Regions from separate parts of the Streptomyces violaceus genome, predicted to be linked through region 2. Evidence: riboswitches for the same ligand, from Rfam matches in the RefSeq annotation. Region 2 holds a riboswitch; the other holds the start of a gene.
The links. A riboswitch is a leader RNA that binds a small molecule or an ion and turns the genes downstream of it on or off. The one in region 2 is predicted to bind cyclic di-AMP.
Positions count from the first base shown of each region.

Region 1 (7,040 bases), 570 kb from region 2:
GTAGACCCGGGCCGCGGTCTGCTCGCCGAGCAGCCGGATCCTGGTCGAGGTGGAGAAACGGTCCCGGTCCTTCACGGCCATGTCTCCCCGCTCTCCCGCTGCACCGTCATACGCGCGTACGTCCCCGGACACGGTACGGGACCGAGTCCGGGGACGTACGTACGACGCTTCCTATGAAGCTGTGCGTCAGCCCTTGAAGCGCGGGAAGGCGCTGCGGCCGGCGTAGACCGCCGCGTCGTCGAGGATCTCCTCGATGCGCAGCAGCTGGTTGTACTTGGCGACGCGCTCGGAGCGGGCCGGGGCGCCGGTCTTGATCTGGCCGCAGTTGGTGGCGACGGCCAGGTCGGCGATGGTGACGTCCTCGGTCTCGCCGGAGCGGTGGGACATCATGCACTTGAAGCCGTTGCGCTGGGCCAGCTCGACGGCGTCCAGGGTCTCGGTCAGCGAGCCGATCTGGTTGACCTTGACCAGGAGCGCGTTGGCGGCGTTCTCGTCGATGCCGCGGGCCAGACGCTCGGGGTTGGTGACGAACAGGTCGTCGCCGACGAGCTGGACCTTGTCGCCGAGCTTGTCGGTGATGGTCTTCCAGCCGTCCCAGTCGTCCTCGTACAGCGGGTCCTCGATGGAGACGAGCGGGTACGCGTCGACGAGCTCGGCGTAGTACTCGGTCATCTCGGCGGCGGAGCGCGTCTTGCCCTCGAAGGTGTAGGCGCCGTCCTTGTAGAACTCGGACGCGGCCACGTCGAGGGCGAGGGCGATCTGCTCGCCGGGCGTGTAGCCGGCCTCCTTGATCGCCTCGAGGATGAGGTCGAGGGCCTCGCGGTTGGAGCCGAGGTTGGGGGCGAAGCCGCCCTCGTCGCCGAGGCCGGTGGCCAGGCCCTTGCTCTTCAGGACCTTCTTCAGCGTGTGGTAGACCTCGGCGCCCCAGCGCAGCGCCTCGGAGAAGGACTCCGCGCCGATCGGGGCGATCATGAACTCCTGGATGTCCACGTTGGAGTCGGCGTGCGAGCCGCCGTTCAGGATGTTCATCATCGGCACCGGCAGCAGGTGCGCGTTCGGGCCGCCCAGGTAGCGGAAGAGCGGCAGGTCGCTGGCCTCGGAGGCGGCGTGGGCGACGGCGAGGGAGACGCCGAGGATGGCGTTGGCGCCGAGGGAGCCCTTGTTGTCGGTGGCGTCCAGGTCGAACATCGCCTGGTCGATCAGGCGCTGCTCGGTGGCGTCGTAGCCGACGAGCTCCGGGCCGATCTGCTCGATGACCGCGAGGACGGCCTTCTCCACACCCTTGCCCAGGTAGCGGTTCGAGTCGCCGTCACGCAGCTCGATGGCCTCGAAGGCGCCCGTGGAGGCGCCGGACGGGACGGCGGCACGACCGGTGCTGCCGTCGTCGAGGCCGACCTCGACCTCGACCGTGGGGTTGCCTCGGGAGTCCAGGATTTCCCGGGCTACGACGACGTCGATGGACGGCACGAGCATCTCCTTCTGATGTGACGCTGGGTACGCGGGTCGCGTGGACCCGGCGAGGTGCGGGCCGTGGTGGCTCGCGACATGAGCCTAACCGGCTCGGGCCGATCGGCCACCGGGTCGCCCACCCCATGGACAGAACCGAGAGTAAATTGTTTCCGAACGGAACAAAGACGGTGACGGAAAAGTCCGGCAGAAGAAACCCCGCCCCGGCGCGTACGGGGGAACACGCGCCGGGGCGGGGAGCCCTTGAGAGCCGCTGCTTACTTCAGGTGCAGCTGCTGGCCCGGGTAGATGAGGTTGGCGTCCTCGACGATGTCCTTGTTCAGCTGGAACAGCTTCTCCCAGCCGCCCTCGACCTTCTCGTCCGCCGCGATCGAGCTGAGGGTCTCGCCCTTGACGACCTTGTACTCGCCGTCGCCCTTCTTGACCTTCTTGCCGGTCGGGGTGGTGACGGTCTTCTTGGCGGCCGGGCGCTCGTCGGAGCGGGAGGCCGGCTGCTGCTGGGTCTCGCGGGACTCGGTGCTCTGCTGCGAGGAGCTGCCGGAGTCGCTCGAGGAGGAGCCGCCGCCGCTGTAGCCGGCGCTCGACAGGCCCTTGCCGCAGACCGGCCAGGCACCCTTGCCCTGGCCCGCGAGGACCTTCTCGCCGATCTCGATCTGCTGCTCCTTGGTGGCCTGGTCGGCGGTGGCGGCGTACTTGGTACCGCCGTAGCCGGACCAGGTGGAGGCGGAGAACTGCAGACCGCCGTAGTAGCCGTTGCCGGTGTTGATGGACCAGTTGCCGCCGGCCTCGCACTGGGCGACGGCGTCCCACTCGGAGGCGGTGGCGGCGGAAGCGCCGCCGGCCGCCATCAGCGGGGCGGCGACAGCGGCGCCGGTGACACCGGCGACGGCGATGGCACGGCTGGCCTTGGACGGACGGCGGTGCTTGCCCTTGCTGGAAAACAGCATGGAAGGATCCCCTCACCGACGCCTGCGAGGTGAGCTGTCGGGTTCGGGCCGGTTGAGTTGCCCGGCCGCGCCCCTCCCGGGACACGGCTTCACCCCAAGCCCTTCCGGCGCAACCGGCCGGTCGGGCACTTACCTTGGGTCCCCCGCTCCTGCCTACGGCGCTTGACGCGACGACTGTTCCCGTACGGCCGCTGGCAGGATTCGGCGTTGCGGCAGCCGGGGCTCGTGGTGACGAGCGGTCCCGACCGTAGCCACGCGATCCGCCGAATTTCAAAGACGATCAGGGCTTCTGAGATCTATCTCTCACGGACCCCAAACGGGACATTAGCCGCGAATCATGACGCGAACTCGCGCGGGTTCGGGGCGACTTCCGCCCCTGTTTCCGCACTGCCCGAACAACTACTTCTCGCCCGCTTCGCCCTCTACCGTGAGCGTCTGACCGGGGCGGATGAGGTTCGGGTCGGTACCGACAGCCTTCTTGTTGCCGTCATAGAGCTCGTGCCATCCGCCGCTGACGTCAAGGGAGTCGGCGATGGACCAGAGACTGTCGCCGATACCCACGATGTAGGCACCCTCGGACGTGTCGCGGGAGCCCTCCTCGTCGCGCGAGGCGTGACGGCCCGTGGAGTCGTCCGTGCGGCCGTTCTCGGGCGTTTGGGTTTCGTCGGCACTGGGGCCGCGGTGACGGCCGGAGCCGGTGTCGGTGCCGGTCTCGGTGAGAGCCGAAGAGTCGTCGTCCTGCCGCGAGTTGCCGGACCTGTCACGCTCGGGCGTCGTCGACGGGGAGCTGTCGGGCTCCTGGTCCCGCGAAGCGGACTCCTCGGAGTCGGGCGACTTGTCGGACGTAGCGGAATCGTCCTTCGAGGTCGACGACTCGTCAGGGGTCGGCGAGTCGGACGGCGAAGGGGAGGAACCGAGGGAGTCGAGCAATCCGGATGAATCCGACGAACCAGACGAGTCATCCGAGTCAGACGACTTCTTGTCCTGCTCGAGGCCGGAGAGCAGTCCGCAGGTACGCCAGGCGCCGGCTCCCTGGTCGGCGAGGATTCTCTCGGCCACGGCTATCTGCTGGGAACGGCTGGCCAGGTCGGCGCTCGGGGCGTAGTCGAGGCCGCCGTGGTTCTCCCAGTCCTCCTGGGACAACTGCAGGCCGCCGAAGTATCCGTTGCCGCTGTTCTGGCTCCAGGCGCCGCCGGTCTCGCAGTCCGCGATCCGGTCCCAGGTCGTGCCGTCGGCCGCGCTGGCGCCGGAGGCTCCGAGGAGCGGGATCGCGATGGCGGAGCCGGTCACTCCGGCCGCGACGAGGAGAGCCGGAGCCTGGCGGGGGCGACGGTGCCGACCGTTCCCGGAGAGCATACGGAGACCTTTCGCAAGAGGGCAGTGACCGGCGCGGCGCCGGATTTCCCAGGCCGCGCTGATGATGGGTGAACGTATAGGCAGACGATCACTTGTCACAAGTTAATGCCGCGTAGATCACGTGAAGATCACAGTCCTGACGGCGTGTCACCTTTGGGCGGGCGTGAACTCCACCGGCAGGGTGCGCAGCCCGCGCATGATCAGGCCGCCGCGCCACCTCAGCTCGGCCGGGTCGGCCGCGAGCCGGAGGTCCGGGAGGCGGGTGAGGAGCGTGGCGAGGGCGGTCTGGCCCTCCAGACGGGCGAGGGGGGCGCCGAGGCAGTAGTGGATGCCGTGGCCATACCCGAGGTGCTGGTTGTCGCGGCGGGCGAGGTCGAGCACGTCCGGATCGGCGAACCGCTCCGGGTCCCGGTCCGCGGCGGCCAGGACGACGAGCACCGGGTCGCCGGCCTCGATGTGCTGCCCTCCGATGGTGAGCGGCTGCGTGGCGAAGCGCCAGGTGGCGAGCTCGACGGGGCCGTCGAAGCGCAGGAGTTCCTCGACGCCGGTCTCCAGGAGGCCTCTCTCCCCGGCGGCGAGGGAGGCCTGGAGCCGGGTGCGCTGCTCGGGGTGGGTGAGCAGGGCGTAGGTTCCGTTGCCGATCAGGTTCACGGTCGTCTCGAAACCGGCGAACAGCAGGATGAAGGCCATGGCTGCGGCCTCGTTCTCGGTGAGGTGCTCGCCGTGGTCGGAGGCGCGGATGAGACCGGAGATGAGGTCCTCGCCGGGGGTGGGTTCGGCGGGCAGCGCCTCCCGCTTGCGGTGGATGAGGTCGGCGAGGTAGCCGCGCATCTTCTTCACGGACCGCGCCACGCCGCCCCGGGGTCCGCCCTGGTGACGGATCATCATGCCCGCCCAGTCCCGGAAGTCGTCCTGGTCCTCGCGGGGGACGCCGAGCAGGTCGCAGATGGCGTAGATGGGGAGCGGGAAGGCGAACTCGTGGATCAGGTCGGCGGACCCCCGCTCCGCGAACCCGTCGATGAGACCGTCGGTGAGCTCCTGAACCCGCTGCTCGAACTCGGCGACCCGGCGGGGCGTGAACGCCTTGGACACGAGCCGCCGCAGCCGGGTGTGGTCCGGCGGATCGATGTTGAGCAGATGCGTCATCAACTCGGCCTTGCGCTCCCCGGGGATACCGGTCTTGCCCTTGGCGTGCGCGGGTTCGTGGTGATGCGCCGGGTTCTTGGAGAGACGGTTGTCGGCGAGGGTCTGCTTGGCATCGGCGTACCGCGTGACCAGCCAGGCCTCCACACCGCTGGGGAGCTTGGTCCGGTGCACGGGGGCGTGCTCGCGGAGCCAGGCGTAGGCAGGGTAGGGGTCGGTGGCGAACTCCCACGAAAACAGCTCGGGCACCCCGGGCACTTCATGTTGCATGCCATGACCCTACGCAGCGGCGGAGCGCGTCACGCCCGTCGGTCTCAGGCCCGGTCTCCGCCCTCGGTCTCCCTGATCGCGTCCCGGTACGCGCGGGCCGCCGCCCTCAGGGCCGCCTCCGGGTCCACTCCCTCCGACTCGGCGCGGACCGCCAGGGCCAGGAGGTCGTAGCCGATGCCTTCGACGGGTGGGAGCGGTATGTCCAGGTTCGCGGTGCGGGCCCGGGAGGCCAGCTTGGCGGCGAGGGCCAGGCCTGGCTGGCCGAGGGGGATGCCCTCGGTGACGGAGGTGCGCTGCTTCTCGACCGCCTTGGTGCGCAGCCAGTGCTCCTTGACCTCCTCGGGGGTGGTGGCCGTCTCGTCGCCGAAGACGTGCGGGTGGCGGTGGATCAGCTTGGCGACGATGCCGCCGGCCACGTCGTCGATGGAGAAGGGGGCCTCCCCATCTTCCGGGCGGCCTTCCTCGGCGATGCGGGCGTGGAAGACGACCTGGAGGAGGACGTCTCCGAGCTCCTCGCGCAGCTCGTCGCGGTCGCCCTCCTCGATCGCCTCGACGAGTTCGTACGCCTCCTCGATGCCGTACTTCGCCAGGCCCATGTGGGTCTGCCGGGACGACCAGGGGCACTCGGCGCGGATGCGGTCCATGACCTGGACCAGGTCGAGGAGGCGGGCGCCCGGCAGGTCGTAGGAGGCGGGGAGCAGCTCCAGCTCGGGCATGTCGACGCGGCCGGTGCCGGCCAGGCGCGCCAGGCCGTCCGTCAGGGCCGGCTCGCCCTCGCCCGTCGCCACGACGACCACCGTGCGGCCCCCGGCACAGGCGTCGACCAGCTCCTGGGCGGCCGGGGACGCCTCGTCGACGGTGATCCCCGCCTCGCGCAGATACGGGAGCTGCGGGTGGGTGCCGTCCGCGCACAGCACCTGGTCGGCCGCGTGCAGTGCCTGCCAGGCGGGCCAGGACAGCAGGCCGGGGGCGACGCGGTGGCTGGTGGTGAGCAGGACGATGCGGCCGGGGGCGGCGGCCGTGCCGGGGGTGGCCTGCTCGGGGCGCGGGGTGGCTTCGGGACTGTTGGCGTTCACGATTCGAAGCTATCCCACGCCGCCGACGGCCCCAGAAGTTATCCACAGGCCCCGGAGGACGGGTGCGCCCCTGCGGCGCCGCTGCGGCGTCCCTACATGCCCTGCTGCGTCTGGGCCGTCGTCACATCCCGCACCCACGGCGTCTTGGCGTCGGCGCGGCTGCTCTTCTGGACGTCCCAGGCGCCGTAGCGCGGGTTGAGGTCGACGTTCAGGTCCTTGGAGGCGTCGGACAGGGCCTTCCAGAACTCGGGGCGGCTGGTGTCGGTGCCGAGTTTCTCGGCGAGCTTCTGGGCCTCGAGCTGGAGGCGGAGGTTCTCGTCCAGGCGCTCCGGCGGGATGCCGTACTGCTGGAGCCAGGTCGTCTCCAGCCCCTCGGCACCGCCGGCCTGCTCCTCCAGGCCGGACCGCATCTCCTGGATCTCCCTGCGGGTGACGGTCACACCGGCGTCCTCGGCGGCGCGGTGCAGCACCCGGTCGAGGATCATGGTGTGCAGGGTGTCGCGGGTGAGGGTGCCGGTCCGGGCGATGGCCTGCTGGTACTGGGCGTCGTTCCGCACGGTGGCCCGCTGGGCCGCGCGTACCTCGCCGACCCGTTCCTCCAGCTGGGAGACGGTGATCCGCTGCCCGCCGACCACGGCCGCGGCGCCGGGATGCGCGTCGTTTCCGCAGGCGGTGAGGAGGGGCGCCGCTGCGGCGATCGCGGCGGTGAGGACGAGCGCGGTGCGACGGCGGCGGTGCAAGGGGAACCTCCCGAGGAGATTGTGCGACGGTGCACAAGGTC
Region 1 is NZ_CP107911.1:5,322,896-5,329,935, reverse strand. It holds gene OG542_RS24160 (FtsB family cell division protein) at 1-81, opposite strand, end outside; gene eno (phosphopyruvate hydratase) at 187-1,467, opposite strand; gene OG542_RS24150 (transglycosylase family protein) at 1,725-2,414, opposite strand; cyclic di-AMP (ydaO/yuaA leader) riboswitch at 2,419-2,585, opposite strand; gene OG542_RS24145 (transglycosylase family protein) at 2,814-3,770, opposite strand; gene OG542_RS24140 (cytochrome P450 family protein) at 3,918-5,183, opposite strand; gene OG542_RS24135 (nucleoside triphosphate pyrophosphohydrolase) at 5,228-6,259, opposite strand; gene OG542_RS24130 (SurA N-terminal domain-containing protein) at 6,352-6,999, opposite strand.
Region 1: it holds a riboswitch for cyclic di-AMP, as region 2 does, so the genes downstream of both, OG542_RS24150 (transglycosylase family protein) here and OG542_RS21425 (M23 family metallopeptidase) in region 2, are expected to answer to the same signal.

Region 2 (7,040 bases):
CCATCCGCGCCGACAACCCGCGCCTGCTGGTCAACTCGGACGAGCGGCGCGCCGCCCGCACAGCCGCCGGCCGGCCGGCATACCCCCTCAAGGTGACCGTCAGCGGCTCGGGCGACCTCGACCCGGAGGCGCGGTTCTGGCACACCGGCGGCGAGAAGGTCCTCTACACGAGCGACCAGGGCGCCGAGCGTGCCCGGGCCCTCGGCCTCGCCACCGACGTGGTCCCCCTCGGCACCGACCTCGACTGGCGGCGGCTCCTCACCCACCTGCACGACGTACGGGGTGTGCGACGGCTCATGGTCGAGGGCGGCGGCCTGATCCACACCCAGCTCCTCACCCAGGGCCTCGCCGACGAACTCCAGCTGGTCCTCGCCCCGCTCTTCGTGGGCGATCCGAAGGCGCCCCGCCTCTTCGGGCCCGGCGGCTACCAGGGCGGCCGGCTCCGGCTGCTGGAGACGCGGCCCATCGAGGACGTCGTCCTGATGCGGTACGAACCCACCGCCCCCGGTACCGGCTCCCTCGCCACCGCGGCCGACCACCACTGGCTGGCCCTCGCCTGCGAACTGGCGGACCTCTGCCCGCCGTCGGACACGGCGTTCAGCGTGGGCGCGGTGGTGGTCGCGGCCGACGGTACGGAACTGGCCCGCGGCCACTCCCGCGAGGGCGACGACCCGGTCGCGCACGCCGAGGAGGCGGCCCTGGCGAAGCTCGACCCGTCCGACCCGCGACTCGCCACCGCCACGGTCTACAGCAGCCTGGAGCCCTGTGCCCGCCGCGCCTCCCGCCCCGCACCCTGTGCCCGGCTGCTCCTCGACGCGGGCGTACGCCGAGTGGTCACCGCCTGGCGCGAGCCGGACACCTTCGTCCCGGACGCCGACGGCAGCGGCGTGCTGGCGGCCGGCGGGGCGGAGGTCGTCGCACTCCCGGAACACGAGCACCGGGCCAAGGCCCCGAACCGCCATCTGCTGTAGGGGAGGCGAGGGCGGACCCCGCACCGGCAACCTGCTCAGCATGGGGTGGTCACGAGTGGTCCCGCGGATGGCGTACACTGGAATCACAACGACGCGGGGTGGAGCAGCTCGGTAGCTCGCTGGGCTCATAACCCAGAGGTCGCAGGTTCAAATCCTGTCCCCGCTACTGAAGGCCGAGGGCCGGAATCCGAAAGGGTTCCGGCCCTCGGTGTATTTCCGGGTTTCCGCACCTCCGTTACTGCCAGTGAGCGCAGCTCATCGCTCCGCATGGCAACTGACACACCGTCAATACCCAGCAGTCACTTACGGAGCGGTCAACTCGCCCGATTTGGGCCGGTCATGGCAGGTAAGTCCGCACGAAAAAGGTTAATGATCAAGTGGAATCGCTGGAATCCACTCCCCGGGTCTATTAACGTTCGATAACGCAGCGCGGTCGTCCCAGCCGTCACAGAAGGCGGCTCCGTGCGCACGCGCCGAATCCCGAAAGGGAACCGGGGAACCACCACTTGGGGTGAATCGGGCGTAAACCGCCGTGGAAGCACGGTTGTTATACGCGCGTAGGAGACCTTCCTGCTCCGAACCCGTCAGCTAACCCGGTAGGCGAGAAGGAAGGAAAGGAGTACGCCCACGTGGCGTCCAACCGGCCTGCCCCCGCGGCCCCGTTCGCGCGCAACCAGCGCGACACCGAAAAATTCGGCTACGGCGGTCAGCGCACCGACGAGGGCCCGTTCCAGGAGTGGAACCCCACCGAGGAATCCATCCGTCCCGTCCGTGGCCGGCATCGCGTCACCAAGCAGCGAGGCGGAGGCCTCGCCCGCAGCTCCACCGTCCTGGGCGTCGGCGTCATAGCCGCCGTGGGCGCGGGCGGCATGGCCAGCGCCCAGACCGGCAAGCCGCCGGTGTCCATCTCCGTGCCGGACCTGCCCTCGGTGGGTTCCCTCATCTCGGACGACGACACCCCCGCGGGTTCCTCGACTCCGCTCAGCGGTCTCGGCACGGTCACGGCGGACACCGAGGAGAACTCCTCCGGTGCCGGCGAGGCGCTGCGCGCCCGGATCATGGCCCAGGTCGAGTACCAGCAGGACCAGATCGACACCAAGGCCGCGCAGGACGCCGCCGACGCCGCCGAGAAGGCGGCCGCTGAAGCCGTGGCCAAGGCGGAGCAGGAGGCCAAGGCCAAGGCCGCCGAAGCCAAGAGGAAGGCGGAGGAGGAGGCCAAGAAGAAGGCCGAGGCCGAGCGGCTCGCCGCCCTCGCCAAGCAGTTCACGCTGCCGACCTCCTCGTACACCCTCACCTCGAGCTTCGGTCAGGCCGGCGCCTACTGGTCCTCCGGCTACCACACGGGTCTCGACTTCGCCGCTCCCACGGGCACGCCGATCAAGGCGGTGCACAGCGGCACCATCACCGAGGCGGGCTGGAACGGCTCGTACGGCTACAAGACCGTCCTCACCCTCGATGACGGCACGGAGATCTGGTACGCGCACCAGTCCTCCATCGGCGTCAGCGTCGGCCAGAAGGTCAGCACGGGCGATGTCATCGGCCGCGTCGGTGCCACCGGCAACGTCACCGGGGCCCACCTGCACCTCGAGGTTCACTCCGGTGGCTCCAGCAGCGGCATCGACCCGATGGCGTGGCTGCGGGGCAAGGGACTGAACCCGTAAGCGGCAGAAGCCAGTCGAAGCACCGGTAGCCCTGACGACGACCCCCCGACGTCAGGGCTACCGGTCTTCGGTGTGTGCGTCGCCGGTGTGTACGGGGGGCGTTTACAGGACCTTTGCGTCCGCCCTGGAATGAGCCGCTCCGGCACGGCCGTTGACGAGGAGCATGACTTCTCTTCGCAAGCTCGGCTCCTCCGACCTCGAAATCTTCCCGCTCGCCCTCGGCGGCAACGTCTTCGGCTGGACCGCCGACGAGGACCGGTCGTTCGCCGTCCTCGACGCGTACACCGCCGTCGGCGGCAACTTCGTCGACACCGCCGACGTCTACTCGGCGTGGGTGGACGGCAACCAGGGCGGCGAGTCCGAGACCGTCCTCGGCAAGTGGCTTCAGGCGCGCGGCAACCGCGCCGACGTCGTCGTGGCCACCAAGGTCAGCCAGCACCCCGAGTTCCAGGGCCTGTCCGCCGCCAACATCAAGGCCGCTGCCGACGCCTCGCTGCGCCGCCTGCGCACCGACTACATCGACCTCTACTACACCCACTTCGACCAGCCCGACGTGCCGGTGGAGGAGATCATCGGGGCGCTCGACGACCTGGTGAAGGCCGGCAAGGTGCGGCACATAGCCGCCTCCAACATCTCGGCGGAGCGGCTGCGGGCCTCCCTGGAGTTCTCCGACCGCGAGGGCCTCGCCCGCTATGTGGCGCTCCAGCCCCACTACAACCTGGTCTCCCGCGACACCTACGAGGGTGAGCTCCAGGACCTCGCCGAGCGCTCCGGCCTGGCGGCCGTCCCGTACTACGCGCTCGCGTCCGGCTTCCTCACCGGCAAGTACCGGCCCGGCACGACCGTCGACAGCGCGCGGGCCGGCGGTGCCGCCAAGCACCTGGAGACCGAGCGGGGCCTGCGGGTCCTCGACGCCCTTGACGAGATCGCCGCGGCCCACGACGCCCCCGTCGCGACGGTCGCCCTGGCCTGGCTCGCGGCCCGGCCGACGGTGGCGGCGCCGATCGCGTCCGCGCGGACGGTGGAGCAGCTGCCGGCGCTGGTCGAGGTCGGGGAGCTCACGCTGACGGAGGCGGAGGTCGGCCGTCTCACGGAGGCTTCGGCCTGAGCGGTCCGCGTGGGCCGGCCGCCTCGGCTACGACCGGTACGGGTTGTACGCGGGGTACGCCGTCTCGTACGCGGGGTACGGCGTCGCCGGGGCGGAGTAGTACGGCGTCGTCGGATGGCCGTACCCGTACGCCCCGTACACCGGCCAGGGCGGTGCCGCCACCGGCACGGGAGGGGCCGTGATCCGCGCCGCGTGGTCCAGCGCGGGGCGGGCCGCCTCCCGGCGCCGCCACAGTTCCTCCAGCAGTTCCCGTTCCCGTACGACGAAGTCGGCCCCGGCGCGGCCGCGGCGGCCCCGGTGCCGCAGGAACGCCAGAGACGTGGCGTAGGCCTCGTACTGCGCCACCGCCCGCGCCGCGGTCTTCCCCGCGTGGCGGCGGGCGTACTGGCGGGCGATGCGCCGGGCCCGCATCGAGCCGAGCGCGTACGGCTCGGCCGGAGTCAGCCAGCCGGCGACGGCGTACGGGGGCAGCTCCGTCCGTACGGTCCTCAGCTCCCGCTGCCGCGTCCAGATCACCAGCCATGTCAGCAGCCCGAAGATGGGCACCATGAACGCCGCGTACACGGCGAAGAACCCGTACTCGCCGAACGCCGACGAGCCGTTCCACATCGCGTGCATGCCCATCGCGAGCAGCAGCCCGGAGAGGGGGAAGGCAACGCGGCGGATGTGCCGGCGGTCCGCCGAGAGCGCGGAGATGCCGAAGCCGATGCCCGTGAGGACGGTGAAGAGCGGGTGCGCGAACGGCGACATGACGATCCGCACGAAGAAGGTCGCCGCCGTGACGGAGGCGATGCCGCTGTGCCCGGCGAGCTGGTCGGTGCCGAAGGCGATGCCCAGGTAGAGGATGTTCTCCGTGAACGCGAAGCCGGTGGCCGTGACGCCGGCGATGACGACTCCGTCGACGATGCCGGTGAAGTCACGCCGACGGAAGAGGAAGACCAGTAAGACGGCGGCCGCCTTGGCCGACTCCTCGACCACCGGCGCGATGACGGTCGCGCCGAGGGTGTCCGCTCTCGTCGGGTCCGCGGTCGCCGTCGCTATCCACTGGGTCGCGAAGCTGTTGGCGACGATCGCTATCAGCGCCGCCGCGCAGGCTCCCCAGGCGAAGGAGAACAGCAGGTTCCGCCAGGGGCCCGGTTCGACCCGGTCCAGCCAGCGGAACGCGGCTATCAGCAGGGGGACCGGGAGGACGGCCAGCCCGAGCCCCACCAGGAACCCTTCCGTGCCGGTCTCCTCGCGGACCAGGGCGAGGATGACGAGGCCGGAGATCACGAGGAGTGTGGACAGCGCGCCGTAGCGCACCCAGGCGCGCTGCCACCAGTGGGCGTGCCGCAGAGGTCCGCCGGCAGAGAGGCCGGCGAGGGGCACGCCGTCGGGGGGACCGCTGGGGTACGACGGATGTGGGGGGCAGGTGGCCACGGCATTGACCCTAACGACGGATGGGCGCTGTCCGCAGGCGGGAGAGAACCGGAGGCGGTCAGGCGCCGGCGGGGGGTTGCTCCACGTGCTGTACGCGACGGAAGAGGAGGTCGTTCACGACATGTCCCTTGTCCAGTCCCTGGCCCTCGAAACGGGTCAGGGGGCGGAAGTCGGGACGGGGCGCGAAACCGCCGTCCGCCTGCGTGTTCTCGAAGTCGGGGTGTGCGGTGAGGACCTCGAGCATCTGCTCGGCGTACGGTTCCCAGTCGGTGGCGCAGTGAACCGTCCCGCCGGGCTTGATGCGGGTCGCGGCGAGGGTCAGGAAGTCGGGCTGGATGAGCCTGCGCTTGTGGTGCCGCTTCTTGGGCCAGGGGTCGGGGAAGTAGACGCGGAGGCCGTCGAGGGAGTCCGGGGTGAGCATCTCGCGGAGCAGGATGATCGCGTCACCGTTCGCGACCCGGATGTTGGACATGCCGTCCCGGTCGGCGAGATTGAGCAGATTGCCCTGGCCGGGGGTGTGGACATCGACGGCGAGGATGTTGGTGCGGGGGTCGGCGGCGGCCATCTGGGCGGTCGCCTCGCCCATGCCGAAGCCGATCTCCAGGACGACGGGATTGTCGTTGCCGAACAGCTCGGCGAGGTCGAGCCTCTGGTGCCCGTCGATGTCCAGTCCCCACTTGGGCCACAACCGCTGCAGCGCGTCCGCCTGCCCCGCGGTCACCCTGCTGCGCCGCGGCTGAAAACTCCGGATACGCCGCTCGAAGTGCGATCCGGCGGGATCGGCCTTCGGCCCGTCGGGAAAGCGCGGCTCACCCTTGGCCCGCGTGTGCCGGATGGAAACACCGGGCGCGTGGTCGGGGTGCTCGCCGTCGGGGGTGGTGGGCGGCTGGGGGCTTTCGGGGGTATTCACGGAGTCAGACACAGTGAGGCCGATTTTACGGCCGTCGCGTAAGGGGATGCGGTGGGGGCGAGGCCGCGGCACCCCGCTCCGCCGCCTCGCGGACCCGCCCGGACCCGGCGTCACAGCCCGCTCAGCGCCCTCCGCGCCACCTCCCGACCGATCGGCAGGGACGCCGTAGCCGCAGGTGAGGGAGCGTTCAGCACGTGCACCGTGCGAGCACCCTCGCGGATCAGGAAGTCGTCCACCAGCGTGCCGTCCCGCAGGACGGCCTGGGCCCGCACCCCCGCGGCCGTCGGCACCAGATCCTCCTCGGACACCCCGGGCAGCAATCTGCCCACCGCGTCCGTGAACGCCGCCTTGGACAGCGACCGCCGCAGCTCACCCGCCCCGTACCGCCAGTGCCGGCGCGCGATCCGCCACGATCCCGGCCAGGTCAGGGTCGACCCCAGCTCGCGCCAGCGGACCGTGCCCCATCCATAGCCTTCGCGGGCCAGCGCCGGCACCGCGTTGGGCCCGACGTGGACACCGCCGTCGATGCCGCGTGTGAGATGCACCCCGAGGAACGGGAACGCCGGGTCGGGGACGGGGTAGACCAGGCCCCGTACGAGCTCCGGCCGGGCGAGTTCGTAGTACTCGCCCCGGAACGGCACGATCTGGACGTCCGGGTCGTCCCCGGTCAGCCGGGCGATCTCGTCGCTGTACAGGCCCGCGCAGTTCACCAGGACCCGGCCGCGCACCACGTCCCCGGCCGCCGTGAGCGCGGCGACGCCCAGCTCGGGGCGGCGGTCGATGCGCACGACCCGTGTGCCGTAGCGGATCTCCGCGCCCGAGCCGTGGGCCAGCTGGCGGGCGACCGCGACGAAGTCGCAGATGCCGGTCGTGCCGACGTGTATGGCGGCGAGGCCCCGCACCTCCGGCTCGTACTCCATGATCTGGGACGCGCACAGCTCCCGCACCGGGATCCCGTTCTCCCGGCCGCG
Region 2 is NZ_CP107911.1:4,751,560-4,758,599, forward strand. It holds gene OG542_RS21415 (dihydrofolate reductase family protein) at 1-971, shown strand, start outside; tRNA gene OG542_RS21420 (tRNA-Met) at 1,064-1,137, shown strand; cyclic di-AMP (ydaO/yuaA leader) riboswitch at 1,433-1,589, shown strand; gene OG542_RS21425 (M23 family metallopeptidase) at 1,601-2,632, shown strand; gene OG542_RS21430 (aldo/keto reductase) at 2,796-3,740, shown strand; gene OG542_RS21435 (PrsW family intramembrane metalloprotease) at 3,768-5,159, opposite strand; gene trmB (tRNA (guanosine(46)-N7)-methyltransferase TrmB) at 5,218-6,081, opposite strand; gene lhgO (L-2-hydroxyglutarate oxidase) at 6,180-7,040, opposite strand, start outside.